DNA from 4 places in the Bradyrhizobium sp. USDA 4451 genome. Region 1 is predicted to be linked to each of the others. Evidence: predicted binding sites of a transcription regulator. Region 1 holds the regulator's gene; each other region holds the start of a gene.
The links. The regulator PhoB, encoded in region 1, activates phosphate uptake and scavenging genes when phosphate is short. The targets are predictions, from matches to a motif close to TGTCATNNANCTGTCAT.

Region 2: the regulator PhoB is predicted to act here: its motif matches at 3,692-3,708, upstream of ACVMB0_RS29860 (OprO/OprP family phosphate-selective porin).
Region 3: the regulator PhoB is predicted to act here: its motif matches at 4,279-4,295, upstream of ACVMB0_RS18570 (alkaline phosphatase D family protein).
Region 4: the regulator PhoB is predicted to act here: its motif matches at 2,495-2,511, upstream of ppk2 (polyphosphate kinase 2).

The regions. Positions count from the first base shown of each region.
Region 1 is NZ_JBTRCH010000001.1:2,607,607-2,615,179, reverse strand. Features, by position in the region: gene ACVMB0_RS12075 (Hsp33 family molecular chaperone) at 1-778, opposite strand, end outside; gene ACVMB0_RS12070 (IS4 family transposase) at 1,127-2,209, opposite strand; gene argF (ornithine carbamoyltransferase) at 2,311-3,237, opposite strand; gene ACVMB0_RS12060 (acetylornithine transaminase) at 3,237-4,439, opposite strand; gene ACVMB0_RS12055 (GcrA family cell cycle regulator) at 4,939-5,451, shown strand; gene phoB (phosphate regulon transcriptional regulator PhoB) at 5,729-6,439, opposite strand; gene phoU (phosphate signaling complex protein PhoU) at 6,568-7,284, opposite strand; gene pstB (phosphate ABC transporter ATP-binding protein PstB) at 7,305-7,573, opposite strand, start outside.
Region 2 is NZ_JBTRCH010000001.1:6,420,302-6,427,874, forward strand. Features, by position in the region: gene ACVMB0_RS29845 (RluA family pseudouridine synthase) at 1-529, opposite strand, end outside; gene ACVMB0_RS29850 (replication-associated recombination protein A) at 740-2,071, opposite strand; gene ACVMB0_RS29855 (DegQ family serine endoprotease) at 2,068-3,426, opposite strand; gene ACVMB0_RS29860 (OprO/OprP family phosphate-selective porin) at 3,771-5,384, shown strand; gene ACVMB0_RS29865 (winged helix-turn-helix transcriptional regulator) at 5,452-5,829, opposite strand; gene ACVMB0_RS29870 (zinc-binding alcohol dehydrogenase family protein) at 5,947-6,960, shown strand; gene ACVMB0_RS29875 (phosphotransferase family protein) at 7,341-7,573, shown strand, end outside.
Region 3 is NZ_JBTRCH010000001.1:4,010,257-4,017,829, reverse strand. Features, by position in the region: gene ACVMB0_RS18585 (amidohydrolase family protein) at 1-1,151, opposite strand, end outside; gene ACVMB0_RS18580 (hypothetical protein) at 1,313-1,540, shown strand; gene ACVMB0_RS18575 (aldo/keto reductase) at 1,633-2,451, opposite strand; gene ACVMB0_RS18570 (alkaline phosphatase D family protein) at 2,615-4,189, opposite strand; gene ACVMB0_RS18565 (IS1182 family transposase) at 4,568-5,899, shown strand; gene ACVMB0_RS18560 (hypothetical protein) at 6,053-6,493, opposite strand; gene ACVMB0_RS18555 (indolepyruvate ferredoxin oxidoreductase family protein) at 6,622-7,573, opposite strand, start outside.
Region 4 is NZ_JBTRCH010000001.1:4,246,863-4,254,435, reverse strand. Features, by position in the region: gene ACVMB0_RS19610 (cytochrome P450) at 1-918, opposite strand, end outside; gene ACVMB0_RS19605 (hypothetical protein) at 927-1,094, shown strand; gene ACVMB0_RS19600 (fumarylacetoacetate hydrolase family protein) at 1,257-2,429, opposite strand; gene ppk2 (polyphosphate kinase 2) at 2,691-3,554, shown strand; gene ACVMB0_RS19590 (transporter substrate-binding domain-containing protein) at 3,791-4,669, shown strand; gene ACVMB0_RS19585 (amino acid ABC transporter permease) at 4,875-5,543, opposite strand; gene ACVMB0_RS19580 (NAD(P)/FAD-dependent oxidoreductase) at 5,608-6,867, opposite strand; gene ACVMB0_RS19575 (SDR family NAD(P)-dependent oxidoreductase) at 6,872-7,573, opposite strand, start outside.

The sequences.
Region 1 (7,573 bases):
CGCCGGACAGATCGGGATCGATCAGCTCGACATCCTCGACGGTCGAGATCAGCGACTGGCCCTCGACCCAGGCGTCGTCATCCGGCACGGAGTGCGTGACCGTGCCCTCCGGCGCATCGCCGGGATGCAGATCGGCCTGCTTGGCACGCTCGGGCGCCTTGGGCAGGAATTGCAGCAGGATGCCGCCGGCGCGCCAGTGCAGCTTGCCGCCCTCGCCGCCGCGCATCTCCTCGCCGACCGCAAGCCGCACCCGGGTCGGGATCTGCTCCGAGCGCAGGAAATATTCGTGCGCCGCCTCTTCGAGGCCCCCGCCGTCGAGCGCGACCAGCCCCTGGTAGCGGCTGGTGTTGGAGCCCTGATCGATCGTCATCGCAAGGTGGCCCTTGCCGAGCAGCTCGCCCGAGGTCTGCCCCGGCTTGAGCTGCGCCGCGTCGTAGCGCGCATAGGCACGCAGCCGGTCGGGCGCCTGGAAATCGACGATCAGGAGCGACACCGGACCTTCGGTCCGGGTCTGCAGGATGAAGCGCCCCTCGAACTTGACCGACGAGCCGAGCAGCGTGGTCAGCACGATCGCCTCGCCGAGCAGCTTGCCGACGGCCGGCGGATAATCGTGCTTGTGCAGGATCTCGTCGAGCGCCGGGCCGAGCCGGGTCAGCCGGCCGCGCAGATCCAGCGCGCCGACCTCGAAGGCCAGCACGGCATCGTCGACAGGAACCGCAGACGGCGCGCGGACCGGCGCCTCGGGCGTGATTTTGATGTCGGGGGATTGTGAAACCATGGCGCTCTATCTGGGGTCTCGGACCGTGAAATAAAGGGGTTCACTCAACGAGCGATCGTCGTCCCGGCGAAGGCCGGGACCCATAACCACAGGACCTTGTCGCAGCACAAGACGTCTCCCCTTGTGCCTTTTTCATGGGCCACGGCGTATGGGTCCCGGCCTTCGCCCATGTGCGTTAAGGTAGTGGATACATGGTTTGATAGCGGCGCTTTTTCCTCGGGGGCTCGCGGAGGTGTCGGCGAAGAGTGGAGAGAGATCGGCGAAGGCGAGCCATTGTCGGCTGCGGAATGATCGCCTGCAGGAGTGAGGCGACGAGTTGGCGGAGCAAGCGCCACGCGCCGGGGCGGGTCAGGCGGCGTCCGCCAAGCGGGGAGAGTCCTCGAGTTCGTCGACAAGCGGCTCGAGCAAGAGAATAACCAGCAGATGAGCGAGGATGTGAGGTCGGGCCGTTCGTTCGTCAGTTCCCGGCGGCCCCTTCAGGCCGATCAGGCTCTTCAGTCGCTTGAAGCCCAGTTCGATCCGCCAGCGCAGGCGATAGAGGGCGAGAACATCATCCGCGGTGAAGTCATCCGGAGCAAGTGAGGTGACCAGGATGACCCAATCGGCGGCCTCAAGCGTTTGCTTGGAGAGCTGATGGCCTCCCTTCTGTGCGGTCCGGTGCGCCTTGCGTCGTGCCTCGGCAGCAGCCTGTTGCGGCTTCTTGATGGCGACCAGACGCACGGCGAGCGGCGCGCCGTGCTTGGGTTTGATCCAAATCGGACAATCGATGAGGCCTCGTTCCGCCGCCTTGCGCAGCTCAGCCATGAGGTCCAGCGCACAGCCTTTGCAATCGAGCCAGCGCGCGCTCTTCCAACCAGCCCGAATGACGAAGTCTGCGCCGGCCTCGATCAGCCGTGCCATGCGTTCCGGCTGCAAATAGGCCCGATCGGCAAGACGGATTTCGCCCGCAACCACCGGGATCCGGTCGAGCGTCTCGCCTTCTTGCTGATCGGTCAGTTCGAAGTGGCCAAATCGTTCCTGCGGAAGATCGAACGCGCTGTGAATGCGCCACACCTCGTTCTTCTTCCTGGCATCCAGCGCTTTCTTCGGCACCGTGGTAGCATCGATGATCCGGATCAAGCGACCTCGGCTTGCCTTCGGGGCAGCGGCAGCAAGCGCCTGACCCACCAGCAGCGCCAGCCAATCTCCGCACTGACGCAAACGATACAGCAACGCCACGCAGGAAATGTCGACAAGGCCGACCGATGTCGCCCATGCCGCCGTCGAGCGAAGTCCCCGCTCACTCAAACAATAAGCCAGGATCAGCCGCAGCAAATCCACCGCACTCCTAATCTCGCGCGGACGCACGAAAGCCTTCGTCTCACGTGCCGTGCGATTGAGTGCTTCTGCCCCACCGAGCCGGGTCACGACGCCCGCCCAGTCGCCATTCACCAGCGATTCGTGTGTCATTCCATGCTGGAATCACAAACGATTCCGCCACACAAGCCTATTTTAACGCCGATGGGCCTTCGCCGGGACGACGGCGTTAGTGGTTACGCGACTTCGTTAAAGCACCAGGCCAGGATGCCCTTCTGCGCATGCAGGCGGTTTTCCGCCTCGTCGAACACCACGGATTGCGGGCCGTCGATCACCTCGTCGGTGACCTCCTCGCCGCGATGCGCGGGCAGGCAGTGCATGAACAGGGCATCGGGCTTGGCGAGCGACATCAGCTTGGCGTTGACCTGATAGGGGCGCAGCACGTTGTGGCGGTGCTCGCCCTCCTTGTCGCCCATCGACACCCAGGTGTCGGTGACGACGCAGTCGGCGCCGCGGACGGCGGCTTCCGGATCGGTGCCGAGCATGATCGGGGCATTGGTCGCCTTGATCCAGTCGCGCATCGGCTTCTTCGGCGACAGCTCCGGTGGGGTCGCGACATTGAGCTGGAACTTGAACCGCTCGGCGGCATGCGCCCAGGACGCCAGCACGTTGTTGTCGTCGCCGGTCCAGGCCACCGTCTTGCCCTCGATCGAGCCGCGGTTCTCCTCATAGGTCATGAGATCCGCCATCACCTGGCAGGGATGCGAACGCCGGGTCAGGCCGTTGATGACGGGAACAGTGGCGTGGGCGGCGAGCTCGAGCAGCGCGTCATGGTTGAGGATGCGGATCATGATCGCATCGACATAGCGCGACAGCACGCGCGCGGTGTCGGCGATGGTCTCGCCGCGGCCAAGCTGCATCTCGGCGCCGGTCAGCATGATGGATTCGCCGCCGAGCTGGCGCATCCCGACGTCGAACGACACCCTGGTGCGGGTCGACGGGCGCTCGAAGATCATCGCCAGCGTCTTGCCCTCGAGCGGCTTCTTGCCCTTCTCATGCGCCTTCAGCTTCGCCTTCATGGCGGCGCCGGCGGACAGCATGTTGCGCAGCTCGGCGAGCGGCAGCTCGTTGATGTCGAGGAAGTGACGGACCGGCTTGCTCATCATCCAGCCTTCCTCGGCTGCGCTGCCGACAATGTCGCGCAGGCACGCTCGAGCGAGACGATCGACTGATCGATCTCGGCTTCGGTCACGATCAGGGGCGCCAGGAACCGGACCACATTGTCGCCGGCGCCGACGGTGAGCAGCTTCTCGTTGCGCAATGCGGCGATCAGGTCGCCCGACGGCACCACGGCCTTGACGCCGATCAACAGGCCCTCGCCGCGCACTTCCGACAGCACGCCGGGATAGCGGTCGACGACCGAGGCGAGCTTCTGCTTGAGCAGCAGCGACATCTTCTGCACGTGCTCGAAGAAGCCGGGCTTCAGCATGACGTCGAGCACGGCATTGGCGGCGGCGACCGCCAGCGGATTGCCGCCAAAGGTCGAGCCGTGCGAGCCCGGCGCCATGCCTTCGGCCGCTTTCGCGGTCGCCAGCACCGCGCCGATCGGGAAGCCGCCGCCGAGCGCCTTCGCGAGCGACATCACGTCCGGCGTGACGCCGGTGCGCTTGTAGGCAAACAAATCGCCGGTACGGCCCATGCCGGTCTGCACCTCGTCGAACGCCAGCAGCAGGCCATGTTCGTCGCACAGCGCACGCAGCGCCTTGAAGAACGCCTGCGGCGCCGAGCGCACCCCGCCCTCGCCCTGCACCGGTTCGATCAGGATGCCGGCGGTGTGCGGGCCGATCGCCTTCTTCACCGCCTCGATGTCGCCATGCGGCACCTGGTCGAAGCCGTCCATCGGCGGGCCAAAGCCTTCGAGATATTTCGCCGCGCCGGTCGCGGCCAGCGTGCCCAGCGTGCGGCCATGGAAGGCGCCTTCGAAGGTGATGATGCGGTAGCGCTCGCCATGGCCCTTGGAGAAGTGATAGTGGCGGACCAGCTTGATCACGCCCTCCATCGCCTCCGCGCCGGAATTGCAGAAGAACACGAAGTCGGCGAAGCTCTGCTCGCACAGCCGCGCGGCGAGCACCTCGCCGTCCGGGCTCTTGAACAGGTTCGACATGTGCCAGAGCCTGGTCGCCTGTTCCTGCAGCGCCTTCACCAGATGCGGATGCGCATGCCCGAGCGCGTTGACGGCGACGCCCGAGGTGAAATCGAGATAGCGGTCGCCGTTGGTTGCGATCAGCCAGGCGCCCTCACCGCGCTCGAAGCCGAGATCGACCCTGGCGAAGACGGGAAGCAGATGCGACGAGGCGTTGGTCATGGCGTTCACTGCCGGTTTGAAGCCGACAATTGCCGCGCGCCTTGACGCCAGCGCAGCAACGGCCAGCTTCGGAAAACAAAACGGCCGCCTTTGCGGGCGGCACGTGGGCAACATTCTATGCTGCGGCGGGTCCGTGTCAATCGCCAGGAGCCGGTCCTTTTGCCGGGCTTCCTGCGCTGCCGAACGAGCGCAATCCGGAGCATTCCGGTGCGGTGGAAAAGCCTCACAGCAATGCTTAACTTTGTCGGAACATGTGGACGCACGGCCGCGGACTCTTGCGCCAGAGTCACGCCATATTGTAGCGTTTGGCCTGTCGGGTACGACATCTCGTGCGGCAGTACTGGACCCTCTAAGTAGCCTTTGTGTCTCGCGTAAACGTTCGGGCGCAACACCGCGCCCGGCGAGGGCTAAGGGATTCTGGCCGCAGGGATATTTGTCCAGATTTGGCTCGCAGCGCCGCTCCAATGACTGGCCGGCGCCATGCGAAAGGAAGAATGCGATGACGGTATTGACCTGGTCCGACGATCGCGTCGAGCAGCTGAAGAAGCTCTGGGAGTCTGGCCTTTCGGCCAGCCAGATCGCAGCGGAACTTGGCAATGTGACGCGAAACGCCGTGATCGGCAAAGTGCACCGGCTCGGCCTCTCCGGCCGCGCCAAGGCACCCTCCACGGCGGCGCCGCGGCAGCGCAAGGCGCGCCCCGCCCAGCACATGATGCGAGTGGCGCGCCCGGTCTCGCGCGGCAACACCGCGCTCGCGCACGCCTTCGAGGTCGAGATGGAGCCCGATCCGATCTCGTTCGACAACGTGGTGCCGATGAGCCAGCGGCTGTCGCTGCTCGAACTCAACGAGGCCACCTGTCACTGGCCGGTCGGCGATCCCTCGAGCCCGGAATTCTTCTTCTGCGGCGGCAAGGCGCTCGCCGGCCTGCCCTATTGCGCGCATCATTCCCGCGTCGCCTACCAGCCCGCCGCCGATCGCCGCCGGCCGTCGGCGAAGCCGCAGATCAAGTAGCCCTCGGGAAAACTACGGAAGACCTGAAAAACAAATCCCCGCACAAGCGGGGATTTTTTGTGAGCGAATGAACATCAAGGGCACATAGCCCAGGTCAAGCGCACTGCGCGACGTAAGGTGAGCACACGCGCCCCTCCCCACCCTCCCCCGCAAGGAGGGAGGGAGCCGGACAGTGTGCTCACCTCACGCGATAACGAGCCGCCGCTCGTGGCGCGATGGATTGCTTCGCTCCGCTCGCAATGACGATGACGATGACGGCTCTCGCCGGAAAGGCGACTTACGGCTGCGGCTCGGCTTTCGCGAAGCGGTCGTCGAGCGCGTAGCCGGCGCCGCGCACGGTGCGGATCGGATCCTGCTCGCGGCCCGGATTGAGCAGCTTGCGCAGGCGGCCGATATGGACGTCGACGGTGCGCTCATCGATGTAGATGTCGCGGCCCCAGACGCTGTCGAGCAGCTGCTCGCGGCTGAACACGCGGCCGGGATGCTCGAGGAAGAATTCGAGCAGCCGATACTCGGTCGGCCCGAGATCGATTGGGCGGCCGGAGCGCGCGACGCGGCGCTTCTCGCGGTCGAGCTCGATGTCGCCATAGGTCAGGACGGTGGCGAGCCGCTCCGGGCTCGCGCGGCGCAGCAGGCCCTTCACCCGCGCCAGGAGCTCCGGCACCGAGAACGGCTTGACGATGTAATCGTCGGCGCCGGTGGCCAGACCGCGCACCCGCTCGCTCTCCTCGCCGCGCGCGGTCAGCATGATGATCGGAAGCTGCTTGGTCTCGGGCCGCGCCCGCAGGCGGCGGCACAGCTCGATGCCGGACAGGCCCGGCAGCATCCAGTCGAGGACCACGAGGTCGGGAACGCGCTCCTTGAGGCGGGTATCGGCATCGTCGCCGCGCCCCACCGTTTCGACATCGTAGCCTTCCGCATCGAGGTTGTAGCGCAACAGCGTCGTTAGCGCTTCCTCGTCTTCGACTACCAGAATGCGTGCGCTCATCGGTCTAAGTTCTTTCTCTGTGGTGATCTGTTGCCCAGACGCAAACCGAAACGCTTAGCTTCTTGAGCATAATCCCCGCGGAAACGACTTGTCGAAGACAATCCGGTTCCGCGCGTGCGGATGATGTCCTAGTTACCCGGCACAGTGGTGGCAAAATTGGTCATGTCGCCCTTCGGGCGCTTGTCGGTGATCTGCTGGCCTTCGATCATGTAGAACACGGTCTCGGCGATGTTGGTGGCGTGATCGCCGATCCGCTCGATGTTCTTGGCGCAGAACATCAGATGGATGCAGAACGAGATGTTGCGGGGGTCTTCCATCATGTAGGTGAGCAGCTCGCGGAACAGCGAGGTGCAGATCGCGTCGACCTCCTCGTCGCCCTTCCAGACGTTCATCGCCGCCGGCAGATCGTGCGCGGCATAGGCGTCGAGCACCGACTTGACCTGCGACAGCACGAGGTCGGTCATGTGCTCCAGGCCGCGGATCAGCTTCAGCGGCTGGAAATCGCTCTCCAGCGCCGCGACGCGCTTGCCCATGTTCTTGGCCAGGTCGCCGATCCGCTCGAGGTCGGTGGCGACGCGCATCGCGCTGACGATCTCGCGCAGATCGATCGCCATCGGCTGGCGGCGCGCGATCGTCAGCACCGCGCGCTCTTCGATGACGCGCTGCAGATTGTCGATCTCGATGTCGGCGGCGACCACGCGCTTGCCGAGCGCGACGTCGCGCCGGATCAGCGCGTCGACCGACTCGGTGATCATCCGCTCGACGAGGCCGCCCATCTCGGCGACCAGGCGGGTCAACTCCTGCAGGTCGCTGTCGAATGCCTTGGCGGTGTGTTCAGAAGCCATCATCTGTCTCCTCAGCCCGGTCAGCCGAACCGGCCGGTGATGTAGTCCTGGGTGCGTCGATCGCTCGGCGAGGTGAAGATCTTGTTGGTGTCGTCGAACTCGATCAGCTCGCCGAGATACATGAAGGCGGTCTTGTCGGAGACGCGCGCCGCCTGCTGCATGTTGTGGGTGACGATCGCGATCGTGTAATCCTCGGAGAGTTCCTGGATCAGCTCCTCGACCTTGGCGGTGGAGATCGGATCGAGCGCCGAGCACGGCTCGTCGAACAGGATCACCTCGGGACGCACCG
Region 2 (7,573 bases), 3.8 Mb from region 1:
CCGAGAGCGTACCGACCGTCTTCGGCGTATCGAGCCGCAGCGGCGGGATCCGCACGCTCTGGCCTTCCTCCAGCCGGTCCTTGGAATCGGCGCGCTTGCCGTTGACGCGAAGCTCGCCTTTCCGGACGATGCGCTGGATGTGGGAGAACGACAGGCCGGGAAACCGCGCCTCGAGGAAGCGGTCGACGCGCATGCCGTTCTCGTCAGCGGTAACGACGACGGTCTGCACCTTGGTCGGCAAGAGCTGCTCGGCCGCGGGCTTCGCGGCGGCGGGCTCGACCCGCTCCCCGCGGTCGCGGCGCGGCTCGGCAAAGCGCGGCGGCTTTCCCGGCGCACGGTGCGCGAACGGACGGTCGCCCGACTTGCGGTCAGCTTTGCGATCGTCCGGCTTGCGGCCGCGTTGTGCCGATCCGCCCTTGCTGCGATCCTTGCTGCGATCCTTGCCGTGTTCGCCGGCACGGTCACGGCCCTTGTCGCGCCCTTTGGCGCGATCGCCCGGCGATGTGGTTCTCTTGATGCGGCGGCTCATGATGGTGTTTCGGCTCCAGACCTGCATTGTGCCTAGCGCAAATGCCGCGAATCGTCACGGCGAAATCGGTACAATTCCGGCGCAACATCGGCCATGGTCGCGCCGGCTGCGGCAAGCGATGGGGGCGCCCCCCGCAATGAGACCTTCGATAGCGGCGCTGGCGGGCACCCAGTTGGTGAAGTGCGGCCGCCCAGTTGGTGAAGTGAAGCGCTAGCCGCCGCGCTCCTTGCGCAGCCGCTGCCAATAATCCAGCCGTTTCCTGATCTCGCGCTCGAAGCCGCGGTCGGGCGGATCGTAGAAGGTCTGGCGGCCGAGCGCTTCCGGGAAATAGTCCTGGCCGGAGAACGCGTCGGGTGCGTCGTGATCGTATTGATAGCCGGAGCCATAGCCCTCCGACTTCATCAGCTTGGTCGGCGAATTCAGGATGTGCTTCGGCGGCAACAGCGAGCCGCCCTGCTTGGCGGTCTGCATCGCCGCACCGAACGCGGTGTAGACCGCGTTCGATTTCGGCGCGGTGGCGAGATAGACCACCGCCTGTGCGATCGCGAGCTCGCCTTCCGGCGAGCCGAGGAAATCATAGGCATCCTTGGCGGCGTTGCAGACCGCCAGCGCCTGCGGATCGGCCAGGCCGATATCCTCGACCGCCATGCGTACCACGCGTCGCGCCAGGAACAGCGGATCCTCGCCGGCGTCGAACATGCGCGCGAGATAATACAGCGCCGCATCCGGATCGGAGCCGCGCACCGACTTATGCAGCGCCGAGATCAGATTGTAGTGGCCGTCGGCCGATTTGTCGTAGATCGGCGCGCGGCGTTGCAGGATCGCCTGCAACTGCTCGGCGTTGAACACCTCGCCCTTCCGCGCGGCGCGCCAGACCTCTTCGGCCAATGTCAGCGAGGCGCGGCCGTCGCCGTCGGCCATGCGCACCAGCACGGCGCGTGCCTCCGCATCGAGCGGCAGGGCCTTGCCCTCGATCTTCTCGGCATTCGCGAACAGCCGCTCGATCGCCGCGGTATCGAGCGAATGAAACACCAGCACCCGGGCGCGCGACAGCAGCGCCGCGTTGAGCTCGAACGACGGGTTCTCCGTGGTGGCGCCGACCAGCACCACGGTGCCGTCCTCCATCACGGGCAGGAAGGAATCCTGCTGCGCGCGGTTGAACCGGTGCACCTCGTCGACGAACAGCAGGGTGCCCTTGCCGGTCTCGCGGCGGGCACGCGCGGCATCGAACGCCTTCTTCAGATCGGCGACGCCGGAGAACACCGCGGAGATCTGCTCGAAATGCAATTCGGTGGCGTCGGCGAGCAGCCGCGCCACGGTGGTCTTGCCGGTGCCGGGCGGTCCCCAGAACACCAGCGAGCCCAAGGTGCGCGTCTCCAGCATGCGGGTCAGCGCGCCGTCGGGGCCGAGGATGTGATCCTGCCCGACGACGTCGGCCAGCGTGCGCGGGCGCAGCCGGTCCGGCAGCGGGTGTGGCGCGTCCTGCTCCATCCCCGCCGCAGCGAACAGGTTCGGCGCGTCGCGCGGTCTCTTTGGGCTCATCCGCCGAGCGTCACGTTGATCTGCTGGCCGCCGCGCACCAGCGTGATGCGCCAGATCCGCGAGCCTGCCTTCGATACCTTCTCGAGATCGCTGGTGCGCACGATCTTCTCATTGTTGACCGCCAGAATGATGTCGCCCTTCTGGAAGCCGACATTGGCGGCGGTGCCGTCATCGGCGAGCTCGGTGACGACAACGCCCTCGGCGCCGGCATCGAGATGCAGCTCATCGGCGAGCGCCGGCGAGATGTTGGCGACCCGTGCGCCCTGGAACGGCGAGCGCGCGGTCAGCACGATCTCGTCGCGGTTGGTGTCGGGCGCGGTCTCCAGCGGCACGGTCAGCTTCACCGGCTTGCCGGCACGCTGCACCTCGATCTCGGCGCTGCCGCCGAGCGGACGGGTGGCGAAGCGGTAGTCGAACGCGTTGGGATCGTCGACCGGCGTCCCGTCGATCCCGACGATCAGGTCGGACAGTTTGAGCCCGGCCTTCGCCGCCGGGCTGTTCGGCGCGACGTTGGCGACCAGCGCACCGGACGGCAACTTCAGCCCCAGCGTCTCCGCGATCTCCGGCGTGACCGCTTGCAGCCGCGCGCCGAGCCATGGCCGCTTCACATTCTTGCCGCCGCTCTTGGCGGAGGCCACCACCACGCGCACCATGTTGGCCGGGATCGCAAAGCCGATGCCCTGCGAGCCGCCCGAGCGCGAGAAGATCGCGGTGTTGATGCCGGCGAGCCGGCCGGTCATGTCGACCAGCGCACCGCCCGAATTGCCGGGATTGATCGCGGCGTCGGTCTGAATGAAGAATTGATAATCCGTGATCCCGACTTGAGTCCGCGCCAGCGCCGAGATGATGCCGTGCGTCACGGTCTGGCCGACGCCGAACGGGTTGCCGATGGCGAGCACGACGTCGCCGACCTGCAGCTGGTCGGAATTGGCGAAGTCGAGCGTTGCGAACTTCTCCTTGTTGGTCTCCTTCAGCCTGAGCACCGCAAGGTCGGTGCGGCTGTCCTTCAGCACGATCTCGGCCTCATATTCGCGCTTGTCGGCGAGCGAGACCTTGACCTGGTCGGCGCCCTCGATCACGTGATTGTTTGTGACCACGAGGCCGGACGCATCGACCATCACGCCGGAGCCGAGCGAGCGCTGCATCTGCTCGGGCTGCTGCCCGGGCACGCCAAAAAAGCGGCGGAAGATCGGATCGTCCAGGAACGGATTGCGGTTCTGCACCATCTTGGCGGCGTAGACATTGACCACCGCCGGCTGCACCCGCTGCACGATCGGCGCATAGGACAATTGCAGTTCGGCCTGCGAGGACGGCACGCGGCGGTCCTGGGCTGCGGCCGGGGACAGATTCCCCATGAAAGCCAATGTGCACAGGGCGGATATGGCAGCAAAACGGACGGGTCGGAGCATTCTCACCTCTCGAGGAAACGCCGGAATATAGGCGCGTTCGCCGGGCAAATGAAGGGCGCCCGACCGGATAAACCGCCCTGTCGGACCGGTGCAAAACCCCTGGCCGCCGCGTTGAAGCGCGCCGCCAGGCTTCTATGATGGCTGTCATCTCACTGCGCCGCGCCGCTTGTTGCCTGCGGACAACAAGCGGAACTGCGAGGCTCGAAATCGCTGTCGTGCGTCAGTCACGTTCGACTCCTAGGACGTCTCCGTGAGTGAGTGGGGACTTCAAAACACAACAGGGGTGCACAATGGGTGCAACAAAACTTGGTGCCATCGCCATCGGGCTGGCCGGGGCGCTCGCCGCCTCGCCGGCCTATTCGCAATCGGCCGGAGGCGGCAGCGACGCGGAGATCGTGCTGCTTAGGCAGCAGCTGAAGATGCTCGAGCAGAAGCTCGATAAACTTCAGAAGCAGACCAATGCCAACACGGCAACCGCAGCAAGCGCGAACGCCAACGCGAAGGCGGCCGATGCCAAGGCAACCGATGCGAAGGCCGCGCGCGTCGCAAGCGCCAACGCCGCGATCCCGGTGAAGGGCCCGGTCGCGCCGTCGGGCGTCGTGGTGACGATGCCGAACAACCGGCCGACGATCTGCACTGCGGACGAACAGAACTGCGTCGCGATCACCAGTCGCGTGCACTGGGATGTCGGCGGCTACGACTATCGCCCGAACACCGCAGCCACCTCGCCGCAGAAGCTCGACAGCGGCGAGAACGTGCGCCGCGCGCGCATCGGCATCGTCGGCAAATTCCTTGGCGACTGGAATTACGCGTTGATCTACGACTTCGGCGGCTCGTCCGACGGCTTCGGCGGCGCAGCCGCGGGATCGCTGCCCGGCGGCGGCACCTCCGGCATCGAGAACGCCTATCTGAGCTACACCGGCTTCAAGCCGTTCGGCGGCAAGATGGCGATCGAAGGCGGCATCATGGATATCCCGTGGACGCTGGACGAAGCCACCAGCTCCAACGACATCCTGTTCATGGAGCGCGCCTCGGTCGGCATCATCGCGCAGAACATCGCCGCCGGTGACTTCCGCTCCGGCGCCGGCACCCGCTGGTGGAACGACCAGCTCTGGATCGGCGGCTACGTCACCGGACCGACCACCGGCGCGATCCACTCCGCCTCGTCGGCCTCGCCGGCCGGCACCTCCGAGCAGTATGGCGGCATCGTCCGCGTCGCCGGCAATCCGATCAGCGGCAAGAACTATTCGGTGCATATCGGCGCCGACGCGGAATGGCTGGTGCAGCCGCCGCGCAACCAGCTGACGCAGGCGCAGACGCTCACGCTGAGCGACCGGCCCGAGCTGCGCATCGATCCGACGACGCTGATCTCGACCGGCGCGATCGCCAACGTCTCCGGCGCCCAGGTCTACGGCGTCGAGGCGGCGGCGACCTATGGCCCTTTGATCGCCCAGGGCGAGTACTACTGGTTCAACGTCGACCGCTCCGCGAATACCGGCCTGCCGCCGGTCGGCGCGCCGAGCTTGAAATTCGACGGCGGTTACGCGCAGGTCGGCTATGTATTGACCGGCGAGAACCACGCCTACAACGCGGCGACGGCCTCCTATAGCGGAATCAAGCCGCACGATCCGTTCTCGCTCGCCGGCGGCGGCATCGGCGCCTGGGAAATCGCCGGCCGCGTCAGCACCATGAACCTCAACGACCAGGTCGGCCAGGCGGTCGGCGTCGCGGGTGGACGGCAGACCGTCTACACCGCCGCGCTGAACTGGTACGTCAACAACAACGTCCGCTTCATGCTGAACTATCTGCACGGCGACGTCGCCAAGCAGGCCTCCGCGACGTCGAGCGCGGATGCCGGGTCGAAGTTCGACGCGGTCGCGCTGCGCACGCAGGTCGCGTTCTGAGGCAGTGTGATCTGTCGTCAATAAACAGACGGCCGGGGCATTGCTCCGGCCGTTTCGTTTTGGAGTGCTAAGCCGCGCGCTTCTTCTTCACCACGACCTCCGGCGCCGGCGCACAGGACAGCCGCTCCTGATGGCCCTCGCCCCAGGCTTTCAAAATATCGATCACCGGGCGCAGGCTCTCGCCGAGTTCGGACAGCGTGTATTCGACCCGCGGCGGCACCTCGGCATAGACCTTGCGGATCACGAGGCCGTCGTCCTCAAGCGCCCGCAGCTGCTTGGTCAGCATGCGTTGCGTGATGCCGGGCATCCGCCGCCGCAGCTCGCCGAAGCGCTGGGTGCCGGCCTGCAAATGATAGAGGATCACGCCCTTCCATTTGCCGTCGATCAGGTCGAGCGCCGCCTCGACCGCGCAGCCCGGCCGGCGGGCAAAATTCTTCCGTTTCATCGATATTTTCCCAATAGTATACAAACGGGGACTAGTTCCCTGATTTTACAGTACTTGCCAAAAGGACGCTAGCGCGACAGGTAAGTCGGCAGGCAATCGCCCATCACGGAGACCAACATGAAGGCCGTCGGATACCAGAAGTCGCTGCCGATCGAGGCGGCGGAGTCGCTCGTCGATTTCGAGATCGCCAAGCCCGAGCCGAAAGGACGCGACATCCGCGTCGCGGTGAAGGCGATCTCGGCCAACCCGGTCGACTACAAGGTGCGCAAGCGCGCGGCGCCGACCGACGGGAGCTACAAGATCCTCGGCTTCGACGCGGCCGGCGTGGTCGACGCCGTCGGGCCCGACGTGTCGCTGTTCAAGCCGGGCGACGAGGTGTTCTACGCGGGCTCGATCCAGCGCCAGGGCACCAATTCGGAATTTCACCTGGTCGACGAGCGCATCGTCGGCAACAAGCCGGCCTCGCTGTCGTTCGCGCAGGCCGCTGCCCTGCCGCTGACCTCGATCACCGCCTGGGAGCTGCTGTTCGACCGGCTCGGCGCCGTACCCGGCAAGAGCCTCGATCCGCGCACGCTGTTGATCATCGGCGGCGCCGGCGGCGTCGGCTCGATCCTGATCCAGCTTGCCCGCCGCCTCACCGGCCTCACCGTTGCCGCAACCGCGACGCGGCCGGAGTCGCAGAAGTGGTGCCGCGATCTCGGCGCGCATGCGGTGATCGATCACGCGCAGCCGATGAAGCAGCAGATCGAGACGTTGAAGCTGCCGCCGGTGGGACTCGTCGCCAGCCTCACCTTCACCGACCAGCACTACAAGTCGATCGCCGACTTCATCGCACCGCAAGGCAAGTTCGGCCTGATCGACGATCCCGCCGAATTCAACGTCGCCGTGTTCAAGGGCAAGGCGGTGTCGGTGCACTGGGAATCGATGTTCACGCGCTCCTCGTTCCAGACGCCGGACATGATCGCGCAGCATCACCTGCTCAACGACGTTGCCGATTTGATCGACAAGGGCGTGCTGCGCACCACGCTCGACCAGACCTTCGGCACCATCAACGCCGCCAACCTCAAGCGCGCCCACGCGCTGCTGGAGAGCGGCAAGTCGCGTGGCAAGATTGTGCTGGAGGGCTGGTAGCCCCCGCTGCGGTGGGTGGATTGGGCCTACTGCGTCATAGTTCTGCCTCCGTCATTGCGAGGAGCGATAGCGACGAAGCAATCCATCCAACCGCATTTGCGGGCAGATGGATTGCTTCGCGGAGCCTGTCATCCGGCGGCGCTTCGCGCCGACCGGGTGGCTCGCAATGACGGCTGGGCGGCAGGATCTGTGGAGAATCGGCTGCAGCGCGGTAAGCGCAGCCAACGCGCCCTACATGACTTCCCCACAGGCCTGCTTGTGGCTTTTGCCAAAGCCGCCGGCGCCTGTATGATTTGCGCAACGATCACCCCGTCTTCAATCCGGCCGATGCAAAGCGTGGCTGGAACGGTGGTGACGCTCACGGGGATGGGAGGAAACCGATGCGTTTGCTCACGGCCGATCCGTCGCGGATCGATCCGGAGTGGATGACGCGGGTGTTGCGCACGGCCGGTGCGATCGACCAGGTCAGGGTCACTGATCTCGTGTGCAATCCGGTCGGCAACGGCCTCGTGGGCGACAGCTATCGATTTCACCTGAGCTATGACGGTTGTGAGCCGAACGCGCCCTTAAGCGTGGTCGGCAAATTCCCGGCCGCAGATCCCGACAGCCGCCA
Region 3 (7,573 bases), 1.4 Mb from region 1:
TCGACGAGGTCCATGATCGCGAGGTCGCCGGGCGCGCCGCGCTGCAGCGTGCCGATCTTGGGCGTCCGATTGATGATCCGCGCCGGCGCCGAGGTCGCCATTGCCACGACCTGATCCAGCGAGGACCCCATCGCCAAAAACTTGCTCATCACGTTCGGCAGGAACGGGATGCCGGGCGAATTGCCGGAGAAGACGTGGATGTCGGAAGAGATCGTATCGGGTGTGCAGCCCGCCGGAATTGCGATCTCGGCCACCGTGAAGTCAAAGCTGCCGCCGCCATGGCCGACGTCGAACAGCACGCCGCGCTGCTTGGCCGCGAGCGCTGCGGGCAACAGCTTGCCGTCCTGCACGATGTTGGTGAAGGCGCCGGACATGTTCGGCGCGCCGGAATAGGCGTGGGTGAGGATATCGCCCGGCCGCAGCAGGTCGAGAATGTCGGACATCAGCTCCTTGGTCTCGACGCCGCCGATATGCACCATCATCCGCGCCGGCCAGCCGCACATCTCGCAGGCCTGGATACCGCGCTTCAGCGGCTCGATGCCGTGCTTGAAGATGACGTTCTCCGACATCCGCACCTTGACCCCGATCAGGAAGTCCGGGTTCTCGGCCAGCGCCATCGCGCAGGCTTCGACCTGGGCGTTGTCGATGTTGTAGAGCTCGGCCACCGGGAAGGCCGACAGGCCGTTATTGGCGATGTGGACGAAAGCATAAATCCGCGTCCGCGACTGCGCCACGATGAAGCGTCGCAGCGCCGCGAGGTTGTTGACGCCGGCATCGCCGGCCGAGACCACTGTCGTGGTGCCCTGGAATTGCACCAGCTCGTCGGCGGGAATGCCGATCGCGGATCCATAAGGGTAGACGTGGCAATGCAGATCGACGAGGCCCGGCATCACGAGCTTGCCCGACGCATCGATGATCTTGCTGGCGCGCGCGGCCGGGATCTCGTCCTCGATCGCCTCGATCAGGCCCCAGCGGATGCCGATGTCGCGCTTGCCGCGCAACGACTGGCTGGGATCGATCACGTCGCCGCTCTTGATCACGAGGTCGAACTTGTCATCCGGCCCCATCGCGGCTGCGGCCGGCCCTGCGATGGCAGCGGCGGCAGCCGATCCCGCACCTTTCAAGAAATCCCGGCGTGAAGATCCACTCACGGCAACGTCCCCCCGAACATTGATTTTTGTGGCGCGATGATGCGTCGGACTCCGGGGTTAGGCAAGCCCACATGAACAACCGTTCAGAAAACTCTGCTTGTTCCTCAGGAACGTTTCGATGCCTGCACGGTTTTCTCGTCGCATCATTTGAGGAGGATGACATGAAAAAGATTGGTTTTGTTCTTGCGGCGATCGGCACGCTCGCAGTGGCCGTTCCGTCGATTGCGAGCGCCGAGACCGTCGTGATCAAGCGCGGCCATCACCATCATTGGGATCGCGGCTGGGGCGCGCGCGCCGAGATGCGCCGTGGTTGGCATGACCGCGGTTGGCATCGCGGCTGGCATCACGATCATGACCGCACGGTCGTGATCCGGCGCGATCGCTACTAATCACCGACACATCCAAGAGACCGACACAACGGAAAATGGCTCCTCGCGGAGCCATTTTCTTATTCTGCGTCTTGATCAGACGCTGGAGGGGCTCAATCCCACGCCGGGGCAAAGCCCGGATTGACGCAGCGCATGTCCTTGCGGAGCGCAGCGATCGCGTTGCGATCATCATCGTCGAGCTTGACCTTCAGCGAGTCGAGATTGGCCTGCTGGCTCTCCGCGCGCGAGGCCTTCGGAATCGCCGCAACGCCGTCCTGATCGAGCAGCCATTTCAGCGCCACCTGGGCTGCGGTCGCACCATGCTTCTTGCCGATCTTCGCCAGCGTCTCGTCGGTCGCGAAACGGCCCTGCGCCAGCGGACAATAGGCCACCAGCGGGATCGATTTCGCGGCGAGATATGTCCGCACCGGCGTCTGGTCCAGCATCGCGTGATATTCGATCTGGTTGCAGGCGATCGGCGCCTTGATGTCCTCGACCACGATCTTGAGCAGCGCGGTGGTGAAATTGGCGACGCCGATCGCCCGGACGCGGCCCTCCTGCTTCAGCCGCATCAGCGTTTCGAACACGGCCGGCAGCTTCATGTTCTTCGACGGCCAGTGCACCAGATAGAGATCGACGTGATCGAGCCGCAGCTTCTTCAGGCTGGCATCGAACGCCGTCCGGATCGCATCCGGTGCCAGATTCTCGTGCCACACCTTGGTCGTCACATGCAGGTCCTTGCGCGGGACCTTGGAAGCCGCGATCGCCGCGCCGATCGGCTCTTCATTGGCGTACATCTCGGCGGTGTCGATGTGCCGGTAACCGAGCCCGAGCGCGCTCTCGACCGCCGCGCGGCAGGCATCGCCCTGCATGCGGAAGGTGCCGAGCCCGAGTTGCGGCAGGCTGATGCCCTGTGTCTGCAGATTTTCCATGGATAGCTCCTGACGCGTGGGACGCCGAGGAAATCGACGACGTCACGCCAGCAAATCGTTTCGTGGAATGAAATTGGCAGGACTGCCAATGCCTAGTCTGCCCGCAAACCGGCCCTTCGGGCAAGCCGCCGCAAATCAAGATGTCGCGACGGCATTGGCGAGCTTAAATATGTTCCGCCAAGATCTGGCCGGGCCGTGCGTCCGGCCTTGGCTCGATGTCGACCGACCAGAGATCGTGGTTGTCGACGTCCTTCAGCGTCACTGTCATCACGGCGGTCCTGCCGTCGATGTCGACGCGGCCAAAGAATTGCAGGCCGAAGCAGGGCGCGAGGTTGTCGCCCTGCTCGGCGGTGCAGCCCTTCTCGTACATCGCCTTCGGGCCGAAGGTGTTGTCGAGTGCGCCCGGCGACCAGGTGCCGGCATGCAGCGGACCGGAGACGAACTCCCAGAACGGCTCGAACTCCTGGAACACGGCGCGGTTCGGATCATAGTGATGCGCCGCGGTGTAATGCATGTCCGCCGTGAGCCACACCGTGTTGCGGACGCCGGCGCGCTTCATGAAGGACAGCAGGTCGGCGATCTCGTGCTCGCGCCGCTCGGGCGGCCCGTCGCCGAGCGCAACGGCATCGAGGCTGATGAGCCCGATCGGCAGATCCGCCGCGATCACCTTCCAGACAGCATCCGATGCCATCAGTTCGCGCTTCAGCCAGGCCAGCTGACTCTCGCCGAGGATGAACGCCTGCTCCGGATCGCCCTGCTTGTTCCAGCTGGAATCGCGGTAGGAGCGCATGTCGACGATGAAGACGTCGAGCAGCGGCCCGATCTTGCGATAGACCCGGCCATCACGCTCCGGCATCAGCCGCATCGGCATGAATTCGTGGAACGCACGCCGCGCCCGCGCCACCAGCTTCGAATTGCCATCCGCGTCGTAGCCGGTCGCGTCGGCGGTGCCGATCGGCGACCAGTCATCGGCCACCTCGTGGTCATCCCACTGCGCGAACACAGGCACCTCGGCATGGAAGGCGCGGAAATTCTCGTCGAGCCAGTTGTATTTGTAATTGCCGCGAAACTGCTCAAGAGTCTGCGCGACGACGGATTTCTCAGGGGTGACGACGTTGCGCCAGACCTCGCCGTTCGGCAGCGCTTGCTCCGCGGGCACCGTGCAATCCGCATAAATATGATCGCCCGAGTGGATGAAGAAATCCGGGCGCTCGTTCAGCATGGTGCGGTAGCTGCGCAGGCCGCCGCGAGCGGGGTCGATGCCCCAGCCCTGCCCAACGACGTCGCCGGACCAGACAAAGGAGACCGAGCGGCGATCGACCGGCGCAGTGCGGAAATGCCCGATGCGGCTTTCGCCGACGAGGCCGTCGCGATCCTCGAAGCTGACGCGATAGAACAGGTCCTGCCCCGGCGGCAGGCCATCGAGCAGCAGTTTTGCGGTGAAGTCGCGCTCGGGCAGCGCATCCGTGGTCGCCGTGCGCAGGATGCTGACGAAGCTCTCGACTGCGGCGCATTCGATGCGCATCCGTGCCGCGCGATCGGCGCGGGCCCAGATGACAGCGGAATCGCTGGCGACATCGCCGGACTGGATCCCTGTGATCGCGGGCCGATCCGCGGCGCGGCTTAGATAGGGCCTTGCCAGCGCCCCCAATCCCGCGAGCGCAGCCGTCGACGCCGAGCGCACCAGAAGTTGACGCCTTGTAAGGCCTCGCCCCCTTGCGGAGATCACTGTCGGCATCGAATAACCTTCGTCGAATCGCAACGAAGGTTTTGCCTGCGCCGTTTGACTCCGCCCTGACGGTTTCTTGACTCTGCGCCGACGGTTTTGCGACGGCGGGATGACTCAGGGAAATTCTGGGAACGGCATCGGGCGCCGAGCGCTCACGCGCCTGACCCGTCATCCTGAGGAGCGCCACCGGGTCCGCGCGAAGCGCGGCCCGATGACAGGCTCCGCGCGTCTCGAAGGATGAATCGGCCAGAGACGGGCCGTCGATCCTTCGAGACGCGCGCAAGGCGCGCTCCTCAGAGGGTGTGATTTTTTTGGGGTTTCAGCGAGCATTATAGCCGAAAGCCGGCGCGGTGTGATTCTCTGGCGATGACGGATTCGCGGGAGGTGATGTTGGCTGCCGATGAGTTGTTTGGGGACCTGCCGGAGCAGGCGAAGCCACCAGCCGAAGCGGGCTTGCCCGGCGCTCCGCGGCTGCGTGAGCCCCAGCGCGACCAGATTGCGCTGCGAGCGGTTGATATTGAGAGCCTGATCGGGGAAGACCATCCGGTGCGGCTGATCTGGTCTTATGTCGAAGAGCTTGATCTGAGTGAGTTGGAGGACCGGATCAAGGCTCGCGGCGATCGTCCCGGTCACCCCGCGACCTCGCCCCGGCTTTTGCTGGCGCTGTGGCTCTATGCCGCCAGCGAAGGCGTTGGCAGCGCGCGGGCGTTGGAGCGGCTGTGCGAGAGCCACGATGCCTATCGCTGGCTGTGCGGCGGGGTGTCGGTGAACTATCACCTGCTGGCGGACTTCCGGGTCGGCAACGCCGATCTGCTTGACCGACTGCTCAGTGAGCATCTGGCAGCGTTGGCAAAGGCCGGTCTCGTCGATCTGGAGACCTTGGCGCAGGATGGCATGCGGGTCCGGGCCAGCGCCGGGGCCGCCTCGTTCCGGCGCGAGGCGACGCTGGATAAGCATTTGGCGCAGGCTGAGGCCGTGGTGGAAGACCTCAAGCGCGAGGTCGACACACGCTCGGACGCCAGCAATAAGCGTGCCCGGGCAGCCAAGGAGCGGGCCGCGCGGGAACGCAGCGCGCGGGTGAAGGCGGCGCAGACGGCGCTCGCCGAGATCAAGCAGCAGCGCAAGGAGCGCGAAGAAAGTCGCGGCAACGGCAAGACGCCGAAGGAGCCGCGGGCCTCCACGACGGACGCCTATGCACGGGTCATGAAGATGGCGAACGGCGGCTTCCGCCCCGCCTACAACGTGCAGGTGACGAGCGTGGCCGGCGAGCAGATCGTCGTCGACACCAGAATTTGCAACGTCGGATCCGATCGCGGCCTGATGCGCCCCATGCTGGAGCGGCAGCGTGCGCGGCCCGGAGGGTTGCCCAAGGACCATCTCGTCGATGGCGGCTTTGGCAGTGCCGAGGACATCGAATGGGCCTATGCCGAGGGCATCGATATCTTTTGTCCGCCCACTCAATCCAAGCACGGTACCGATCCCTATCTACCGCGGCGCGGCGACGGTCCGGGGGTGTTGGCCTGGCGTGCGCGAATGGCGAGCGAAGAGGGCAAGGCCCGATACAGGTCCCGGTCGATCTGCGAGTGCATCCATGCCCGCTGGCGCAATTGGGACCTGCGGCAATTGACCGTGCGCGGCATCGAAAAGGTCCGTGCCGTCGTGCTCTGGTACGCCCTCGTCAACAACATCCTGCAAGGCAACCGCCTCTCCAGAGCCTAAACAACGGGTCATCGCCGAACTCGAACTCAAACCTGCCAATTGCTGCGACGAACAGCCGCCAAAAACTCCGCAGGAGCCGAATCCGTCACAAGCTCTCAGGATGACGGTTTGGGATTAGTGCACCTCGAAAGAGAGAGGCGCGGCCGCCGCCTCTCACCGCCGCCAGTTGCAGATGCCGCCGGTGCGGCACGGCCAGGTCTGGATCCTGGTATCGCGGGCTTCGGCATCGAGCGGGTTCGAATGCCGACGCGCGAGCTTGGCGCGAGCAGGAACGTGCGCGACTGCGCGCTTCCGCTCTCGCGGTGCCGTCTCGCGCGGCGGCGTCACCCTGGTGGTCCGTACCGGCTTCTGCCGCTCGACCTTCGGCTCCTCAACCTTCGGTTCGGCGGCTGCATGCTGATCGGCACCGTGGTCGGCCTTCGCCTCGACCGGAACCGGCTCGAACTGCGCCGGCGGGCCAAGCGGCTTCGGCGACAGGACTGCGCGTGAAAGATCGAGGCTGAAGAACTCGCTCGGGCGGTAGTCGTCGGCCAACGCGACACCGCCCCATGCCAGGCACGCGGCGCAAACGGTTGCAACCAAAACGTTTTTCAGGACCGTCAAAAGGGCCTCCTGAAATCACTCGAACAGAACAGCCATCATGTAGGGGCCCGGCCGCGCGAATCCAGCCGCAGGTTGCGGGCAGGGTTACCGGTCAACCAAGGCGGCCGCGGAAAGTTCCCCTACTCGGCCGCCTGCGCCAGCGGCTGGCCGATCGCACGCTCCAGCCGCGCACATTCGGTGCGGTAGCGGGCGACGTTGCCTTCCTTGATGTGGCCGTAGCCGCGCACGAGGTCCGCAGCCTTGGCCAGCGCCACCAGGCGCGGCAGATCGAGCGGCTTGTTGCCGTCGAGATGCCGCAGGATCATCGCCGAATATTCGACCGGCAGCGCGCGCTCCATTTTGCGCTCGGCGGTATAGCCGAAGATGTCGAACGCGGTGCCGCGCAGGCCCTTCAGCCCGGCCAGCAAGCCGAACGCCTTGAAGATCCACGGGCCGAACTCGCGCTTCTGCAAGCGCCCGGTGACGGGATCGCGCTGTGCCAGCAGCGGGGGCGCCAGCAGGACCTTCAAACCGGAATTGCCCTCGAACTGCTCCCGCAGCGCCTTGCTGAACTCGCCATCGGAATAGAGCCGCGCGACCTCGTATTCGTCCTTGTAGGCCATCAGCTTGAACAGGCCTTTTGCAAAAGCCTCGGTCAGGTCCTGCGAGCCCGGCGCCGCCGCGGCTTCCGCCGTGCGGACACGCGCGACGTCGTCGAGATAGCGCTTGGCGTAGGCCGCGTCCTGATAGTCGGTGAGGAATTTGGCGCGGAATGCGATCGCTTCATCCAGCGTCTTCTTGGCCGGAGCTGCGCCCGCATTCTTGAAGCGGGCGGCGCTGACCACGCGCTGAAGATCGTGCGCGGCAAGCCGGCCCCACGAGAACGCGGTCTTGTTCATCTCGATCGCGGCGCCGTTGAGCTCGATCGCCTTCAGGATCGCGTCGAGCGACAGCGGGATCGCGCCGCGCTGGAACGCGAAGCCGAGCATGAAGGCGTTGGTGGCGATGCTGTCGCCCATCAGCGCGGTGGCAAGCCCGGTGGCGTCGAGGATGTCGAGATCGCCTGATGTCACCGCGCCGTTCAGGGCATCG
Region 4 (7,573 bases), 1.6 Mb from region 1:
CTCGCGCTCGGCTTCCGACGCGACACGCGACCGCCACTCAGGCGACTGCGACAGCAGAAAGATCGACCAGGCGAGCGTGTTTGCGGTCGTCTCATGTCCCGCGGAGAGAAAGGTGAGGACGTTGGAGCGAATCTCCCGCGGGCTCAGCTGCCGTCCGGTCGAAGGATCCGGCGACCGCAACAACAAGGCCAGCAGATCGCTCGGGCCCTCGACAGGGACGGTACGTCCCCGGCATCGAACGTCGATGATCCTGTCGATCACGGCCTCGAAGTAAGCCATCGTCGCGCGCAGGCGACGATGACCCGGGCGCGGCACGTATTTGGGCACACCGAGCAGATCGAGCGCCCCGATGCGACCGATCACGCTGAAATAGACATTCATCGCCATCCGGAATTCGTCGAGATCATCGCCGATGCCGTCCGAGAAGATCGTCAGCGCGAGCACGTTCAGCGTGACCAGCGTCATCTCGGCGGCAACATCCACCGTGGCATCGGGTCCCATCGTGGACCATTTCGCCGACAGTTCGTTGGCGGCAACCAGCATCCGCATCGTGAAGGAGGTGACGTTGCGGCGCGCGAAGATCGGGGCGAGTGTTCGCCGCTGCACCTCCCAACGCTCTCCGTCGACGCTCAGCAGGCCGTCGGACAATCCGGACGAGAGAATGCGGCGCTGGATTGTGTCTTTCGGGTAATTCCCCGCACGGTCCATCAGCACGTGCTTGATGGCGTGCGGATCGTGAACGACAAATGCGTCGGTGAACGGCAGACGCAGCTTGACGATCGGCTCCCGGAAGAAGTCCTCGCTCCAGCACTCAAGTGGATTTCGCCGCAACCTGGTCAGCAGCTCAATGAATCCAAGCCGGCTTCGCGGCGGATGCGGGACAGGCGGGCAATAATCGCCTTCGTGGCACTGCAACATGGGCCACCGTGAAAATGTTCAATGTACCGGCGAATAATAACGCGAAATACGATCGGTTCCTCAAGCTGCGTTTCGTGTTGCAGCACGAGACGGCGGGCGCGGCGGCGACGACGATACCTGCGTTGCCCGATTTTCATGCCGCTCGGCAGCGTGACGGCAAATTACGTGAGCTATGACCAAGTGAGGCGAGCACCGGAGGAAGGGTTCCCTCCCCCTTGCTGGCCCCGCAAGGGGGTAGGGAGCCTGACGAGCGTGCTCACCTCACGATGGTCCCTCTTCCCCGCAGCACGAAGTCGGTGGGTTACGCCTCGGCTAACTAACCCACCCTACGCTTGTCCTCACAGCACCTTGCGCTGCGCCAAATTCTTCATCAGCGCGCCGACGCCGAAGGTCCAGGGCTCGCATTGGTCGCTGCTGCGCATGCGGTTGACGAGCTTGCCGAGCTGCGGCGCTGCGATGGTGACGATGTCGTCGCGCTTGTGGGTGAAGCCCTCGCCCTTGGCGTCGCGATCCTTGACCGGCGCGAACATCGTGCCGAGGAACAGCGCAAAGCCGTCGGGATATTGATGCACCAGTCCGATGGTCTGCGCGACCAGGTCGGTCGGGTCGCGGCTGATCTTTGAGATCGAGGAATGGCCCTCGAGCACGAAGCCGTCGGTGCCGGTCACGGTGAGGCCGACATCCATCTGCCTGACGTCGTCGAGCGAGAAGGTCGCGTCGAACAGCCGGAGCAGCGGGCCGATCGCACACGACGCGTTGTTGTCCTTGGCCTTCGACAGCAAGAGCGCCGAGCGGCCCTCGAAGTCGCGCAGGTTGACGTCGTTGCCGAGCGCGGCACCCACGATCTTGCCGGCACCGGAGACGACAAGCACGACCTCCGGCTCCGGGTTGTTCCAGGTCGACTTCGGATGCAGCCCGGCATCCATGCCGGTACCGACCGAGGACAGCGTCGGCGCCTTGGTGAAGACTTCGGCGTCGGGGCCGATGCCGACCTCGAGATACTGGCTCCAGGCATTCTGGTCGATCAGCACCTGCTTCAGTCGCATCGCCTGCTCGGAGCCGGGCTTGAGCTTGGAGAGATCATCGCCGACCAGGCGCACCACCTCCTTGCGGATCGCCTCCGCCGAGGACGGGTTGCCGCGCGCCCGCTCCTCGATCACGCGTTCCAGCATCGAGATCGCGAAGGTGACGCCGGCGGCCTTCAGCACCTGCAGATCCACCGGCGCCAGCAGATGCGGCTTCGCCTTGTCGCGCCGGTCGGGCGGCGTGTTGGCGAGGATCGCCGCGAGATCGCCGATCCGCTCGCCTTTGGTCGCACGCAACGCACCTGCCGGATCGCTCTCCTCGCACAGCGCGCTCACCGTGGGAAAGCGCGCGGTGACGTCGAACACGCCGTCGCCGCGTACCGCGACCACGGCCGGCCCGCCGGCCTGCGGCAGCCAGACCCGTCCGACCAGCGTGCCGGCGGTGCCGTCCTCCGGCAGGACGTCTTTTGGCGTGAGCGAAATCATCGGCGTCTCCTTTTTTGATCTTGTGGTCGCTTGTTAGCACAATCCGCCCGGCGGCGTGAAACAGCGGTCATGCCCTTGTCATAGAGGGGTAACATCGCCCGTCAATGCTCCCGGCGATCCATCTAGCACACTGAAAGACGGACCTTCATGACCGCCCCTCACCTCACCGACGAAGCCTCTCGAGACGAAGCTTTGCGGAACGAAGCCTTGCGTGACGAAGCCTTGCGTGACGAAGCCTTGCGCGCCCGCATTCATCAGGAGATGGCCGACAGCCTCGACGAGGAACTCGAGCTCGAGCTCGACGACATGAGGCTCGACGAGCTCGATCACGACGGCGCCGCCGGCAAGCCGTCGATCGACCGCAAGTTCTACTTCCGCGAATTGCTGCGGTTGCAGGGCGAGCTGGTGAAGCTGCAGGACTGGGTGCAGCATGAGAAGAAGAAGGTCGTGGTGCTGTTCGAGGGGCGCGATTCCGCCGGCAAGGGCGGCGTTATCAAGCGCATCACCCAGCGGCTCAACCCGCGGGTCTGCCGGATCGCGGCGCTGCCGGCGCCGAACGAGCGCGAGCGCACGCAATGGTACTTCCAGCGCTACGTCTCGCATCTTCCGGCCAGCGGCGAGATCGTGCTGTTCGACCGCAGCTGGTACAACCGCGCCGGCGTCGAGAAGGTGATGGGGTTCTGCACCGACGAGCAGTATGAGGAGTTCTTCGTTTCGGTGCCGGAATTTGAACGCATGCTGATCCGCTCCGGCACCATCCTGCTGAAATACTGGTTCTCGATCACCGATGAGGAACAGGCGTTCCGCTTCTCGATGCGGATCCAGGATCCGCTGAAGCAGTGGAAGCTGAGCCCAATGGACGTCGAGGCGCGGACCCGCTGGGAGCTCTACACCAAGGCCAAGGAGACCATGCTGGAGCGCACCCATCTGCCTGATACGCCATGGTGGATCGTCGATGCCGTCGACAAGAAGCGCGCCCGGCTCAACTGCATCTCGCATCTGCTGAGCCAGATCCCCTACCAGTCGGTCACCCACCAACCGGTGGTGCTGCCGCCGCGGGTGCGCAACCCCGACTATCACCGCGGCCCGATCCCGCAGGAGATGTACGTGCCGGGACGGTATTGAGGCGAGCCGCAGGCACGCTCTCATCTCCCCGTTCTTACGTCGTTCTTACGGGGAGAGGGTCAGGGTGAGGGTCGCCTCCTGCGGAAGCGGCATATGCGATCGCCCTGCCACACGCGAGATGAGGCGAAGGGATAGGCATCTCCTCGTCGACAAGCCTACCAATGGTGCAGGCGCGCGCCCTTGCTGGCGCCGGAACCCGACGCTAGGCTTCGGCGATCTGGTGCAGGGAGGCCCGCTTGACTCAATCCGACGACATCAAAATTTCCGAAGATCGCCGCGACGCGCTGCGCTATGCGCTCGGGATCGGCAGCGGCGCGGCGCTCGCGGCCGCGATGGCGGCGCCGGCCTCGGCGCAGACCCCGGCCGACAACACGCTGGATCGCATCCGCGCCAACAAGGTGCTGCGGATCGCCGTGCTGCCCGGCGAGCTGCCCTATTTCAACAAGGACCTCGCCACCGGCACCTGGTCCGGCTTCTCAATCGAGATGGCCAACGATCTGGCAAAACTGCTCGACGTCAAGCTGGAATATGTCGAGTCGACCTACGGCAATTCGATCCTCGATCTGCAGGCCAACAAGATCGATCTCGGCTTCGCGCTCAACCCGACGCCGCAGCGTGCGCTGGTGGTCGATTTCACCAATCTGGTGTTCCCGCATCCGTTCGGCGCGATGCTGAAGAAGGGACTGGAGGCAAAAACCTGGGCCGACATCAACAAGCCCGAGGTCAAGATCGCGGTCGACGTCGGCTCCGCCAACGAGGCAGTGGCGCGGCGCTTCGCGCCGAACGCCACCATCAAGTCGCTGAAGTCGCGCGACGAGGTGATGCTGGAAATGTCGTCGGGCCGCGTCGATTGCGTGGTCAACGCGCTGGTGCTCGGGCTGACCGCGATCGCCAAGAACCCGAATCTCGGCACCTACAAGATCCTGACCTCGCCCTCGGTGACGATCGCGAGCGGCACCGCGGTGCGGCGCGAACAGGACAAGCGCTGGCGCGATTTCCTATCGGTCTGGATCGACTATAACCGCGGCATCGGCCAGATGCGCGAATGGTTCGTCAAGGGCCTCGGGCTTGCCGGCGTCAAGGCCGAGGATGTGCCGGTGGAGTTGAATATCTGAGGTCGAGGATGTCTCCTCTTCACCTCTCCCCGCGCTTTGCGGGGAGAGGTCGGACCGCATCGCAGATGCGATCCGGGTGAGAGGCGAGGCACATTGCTCAACAAGCCACGAACTGCTTGCCGGATAGAAGCCCCTCACCCCGACCCTCTAAGAGCAAGCTTCGCTTGTCTCGACCCCGCAGGAGCGGGGCGAGGGAGAAGAAGCCTCACACCTTGTCGTAGGTCAGCCCGCGCTCCAGCCGCCGCGCCGCCAGCGTCGACGGGAACAGGATCGCAAAATAGATCAGCGCCACGATGGTGTAGACCTCGAGCGGCCGATAGGTGTCGGCATTGATCAGGGTTGCGTTGTAGACGAGGTCGGGCACCGCGATGATCGAGACCAGCGAGGTGTTCTTGAGCTGCGTCACCGACTGGTTGACATAGGGCGCCATCATCGGCTTCAGCGCCTGCGGCAGGATCACGAGCCGCATCAGGCGCCAGCCGCGGAAGCCGAGCGCCTTGGCTGCGTCCCACTGCCCGATCGGCACGCTCTCGATCGAGCCGCGCACGATCTCGGCATAGAACGCGCCGCCATAGAGCGAGAGCACGCTGACGGCCGCGACATGCGCCGGGATGTTGACGCCGATCACGACCGGAAAGGCGTAGTAGAACCAGATGATCTGCACCAGGAGCGGCGTGCAGCGGAAGGTTTCGATATAGGCGATCAGGAGCCAGTCGATCACCGGAATGCGCTTGAGCCGCAGCATGCCGACGATCAGGCCGATCAGCGTGCCCAGAATGATGGTGCCGATCGTGTAGGCCATGGTCCAGCCGAGCCCGAGCCAGAACAGATGGCTGTACTTGGCGAGGATCCCGAAATCCCAGACGTAGTTCATCCTGCCCCTCGGTTGCCGCGCCCGTTCTCTTGACGTCCCAGCATCGCAGGCGGCCTTGCGCGTGTCACGCGATATACCGGTCGGGCGAAAACGCCTTGACCTCGAATGGCGGTGTGTCTCCCGCAATCATCGCGGCGACCGCGGCACCCGTTCCCGGACCGGTGGTGAAGCCGATATGCTGGTTGCCGAAGGCGAGCCAGAGCCCGCGATGCCGCGGCGCCTGCCCGATCATCGGCAGGCTGTCGGGCAGCGTCGGCCGTGCGCCGCGCCAGCGCTCGCCAACCGCTTCGCCGAACTCGGCCACGCTGCGCGCCATCGGCACCACCGCCTCGAGCTGCGCAAAATTCGACGGCGCGTCGCGCGCGGTGAGCTCGACGCCGCTGGTGATGCGAATGCCCTGCTCCATCGGCGTCATCAGAAAACCGCCCTCCGCGTCATGGATCGGGCGCAGCAATTTGCGTGCCGGGTTCGGCACGAAATGCTGGTGATAGCCGCGCTCGAACGCCAGCGGCACGCGATAGCCGAGCGGCCGCAGCAGTTCGGCCGACCACGGCCCGAGCGCGACCACGATATGGCGCGCGGCGATCTCGCCGTCGGCAAGCTGCACGCGCCAGCCGTCGCCTTGCGGTTCGATCCGCCGGATCTCGGATTGCCGCACCGTGCCGCCACTGACCGCGAGCATTTGCGCATAGGCCCTGACCACCGCACCGGGTGAATCGACCGATGCCGTCTGGCTGTGCAGCAGGCCGACGCGATAGGCAGGAATGATACCAGGCTCGAGCGCGGAGATCGCCTGACGATCGAGCACCTCGCTTTTGATGCCGAATTCGGCAAGCGCCGCCTGCTCGGCCTTCGCGGCGGCGAGCCCATCGCCGCGCCAGGCCTTCAGCCAGCCGGTCTCGCGGATGCGATGGCCGACGCCGGCCTGCACGATCCAGTCGCGATGCAGGGCCAGCGACGTTCCGATCAAGCCGTGCAAAGCTGCGGCGCGCGGTTTGGTCTGCGCCGGCATTGCCGTCGCGAGAAAGCGGATCACCCAGGTCGCGTTGGCGATGGCCCATGGCAGGTTCCAGCGCAGCGCCGGATGCGTGTTGGTGAGATATTTCGGCAGGTTCTTGAGGAGCGATGGCGTGTTGAGCGGCAGGATCGAGCCTGACGAGATGATGCCGGCATTGCCGTAGGAGGTCTCGCTGCCCGGCTCGCGGCGGTCGACGATGACGACGGAGAGCCCACGCTGCCGCGCGGCGAGACCCGTCGAGACGCCGACCATGCCGGCGCCGAGCACCGCGACATCGACCCGTTGTGCTGGCGCGCCCTCGCCCACGCCGTCACATCAAGGTCAGGCCGCCGTCGACCGGCAGCGTGGCGCCGGTGACGTGGCCCGCTTCCGGTGACAGCAGGAAGGCGACGACCGCGGCGACCTCGTCGGACTCGGCCAGCCGCTGCATCGGATTGGCCTTTGCGACGCGATCCCAGGTCGCGGTATCCAGCGCGCCGAACAGGCCGGGATCCTTACGGGTGTAGCCGGGCATCACGGCATTGGCGGTGGCGCCCGATGCTGCGAGCTCGATCGCGAGCGACTTCACCAGCACTTCAAGCGCGGCCTTCGCAGCGGCCGATCCCGGATAGGTCGCGCCCGGCAGAAAGCGATGCGGCCCGAAGCTGGAGATTGCGACGACGCGGCCTTGTGCACTGCGCGCGAGGTCAGGCAGCGCGGCCGCTGCGATTTCATGGAATGCCGCCGCCATCACGGCGAAGGCGCGCTCCAGCGCCGCGCGCGGCAGGCTGGCGAAGTCGCGCCGGTCGGCAAAGCCCGCGGAGTGCACGATCGCATCGATCGGCCCGAACGTACCGCGCGCGGCCTCGACCAGCGCGGTGCCGGCGCCGGCTGCGGCGAGATCGCCGGTCGCGACCGCGACCTTCGCGCCTTTGCTCCGGCATTCCTCCGCAACCGCATTCAGCCGCGCGAGGCCAGTGGCCTCGGCGCCCTGCCCGTGCAGCATCAGGGATTGATCGGGGCCGGCGAGCCG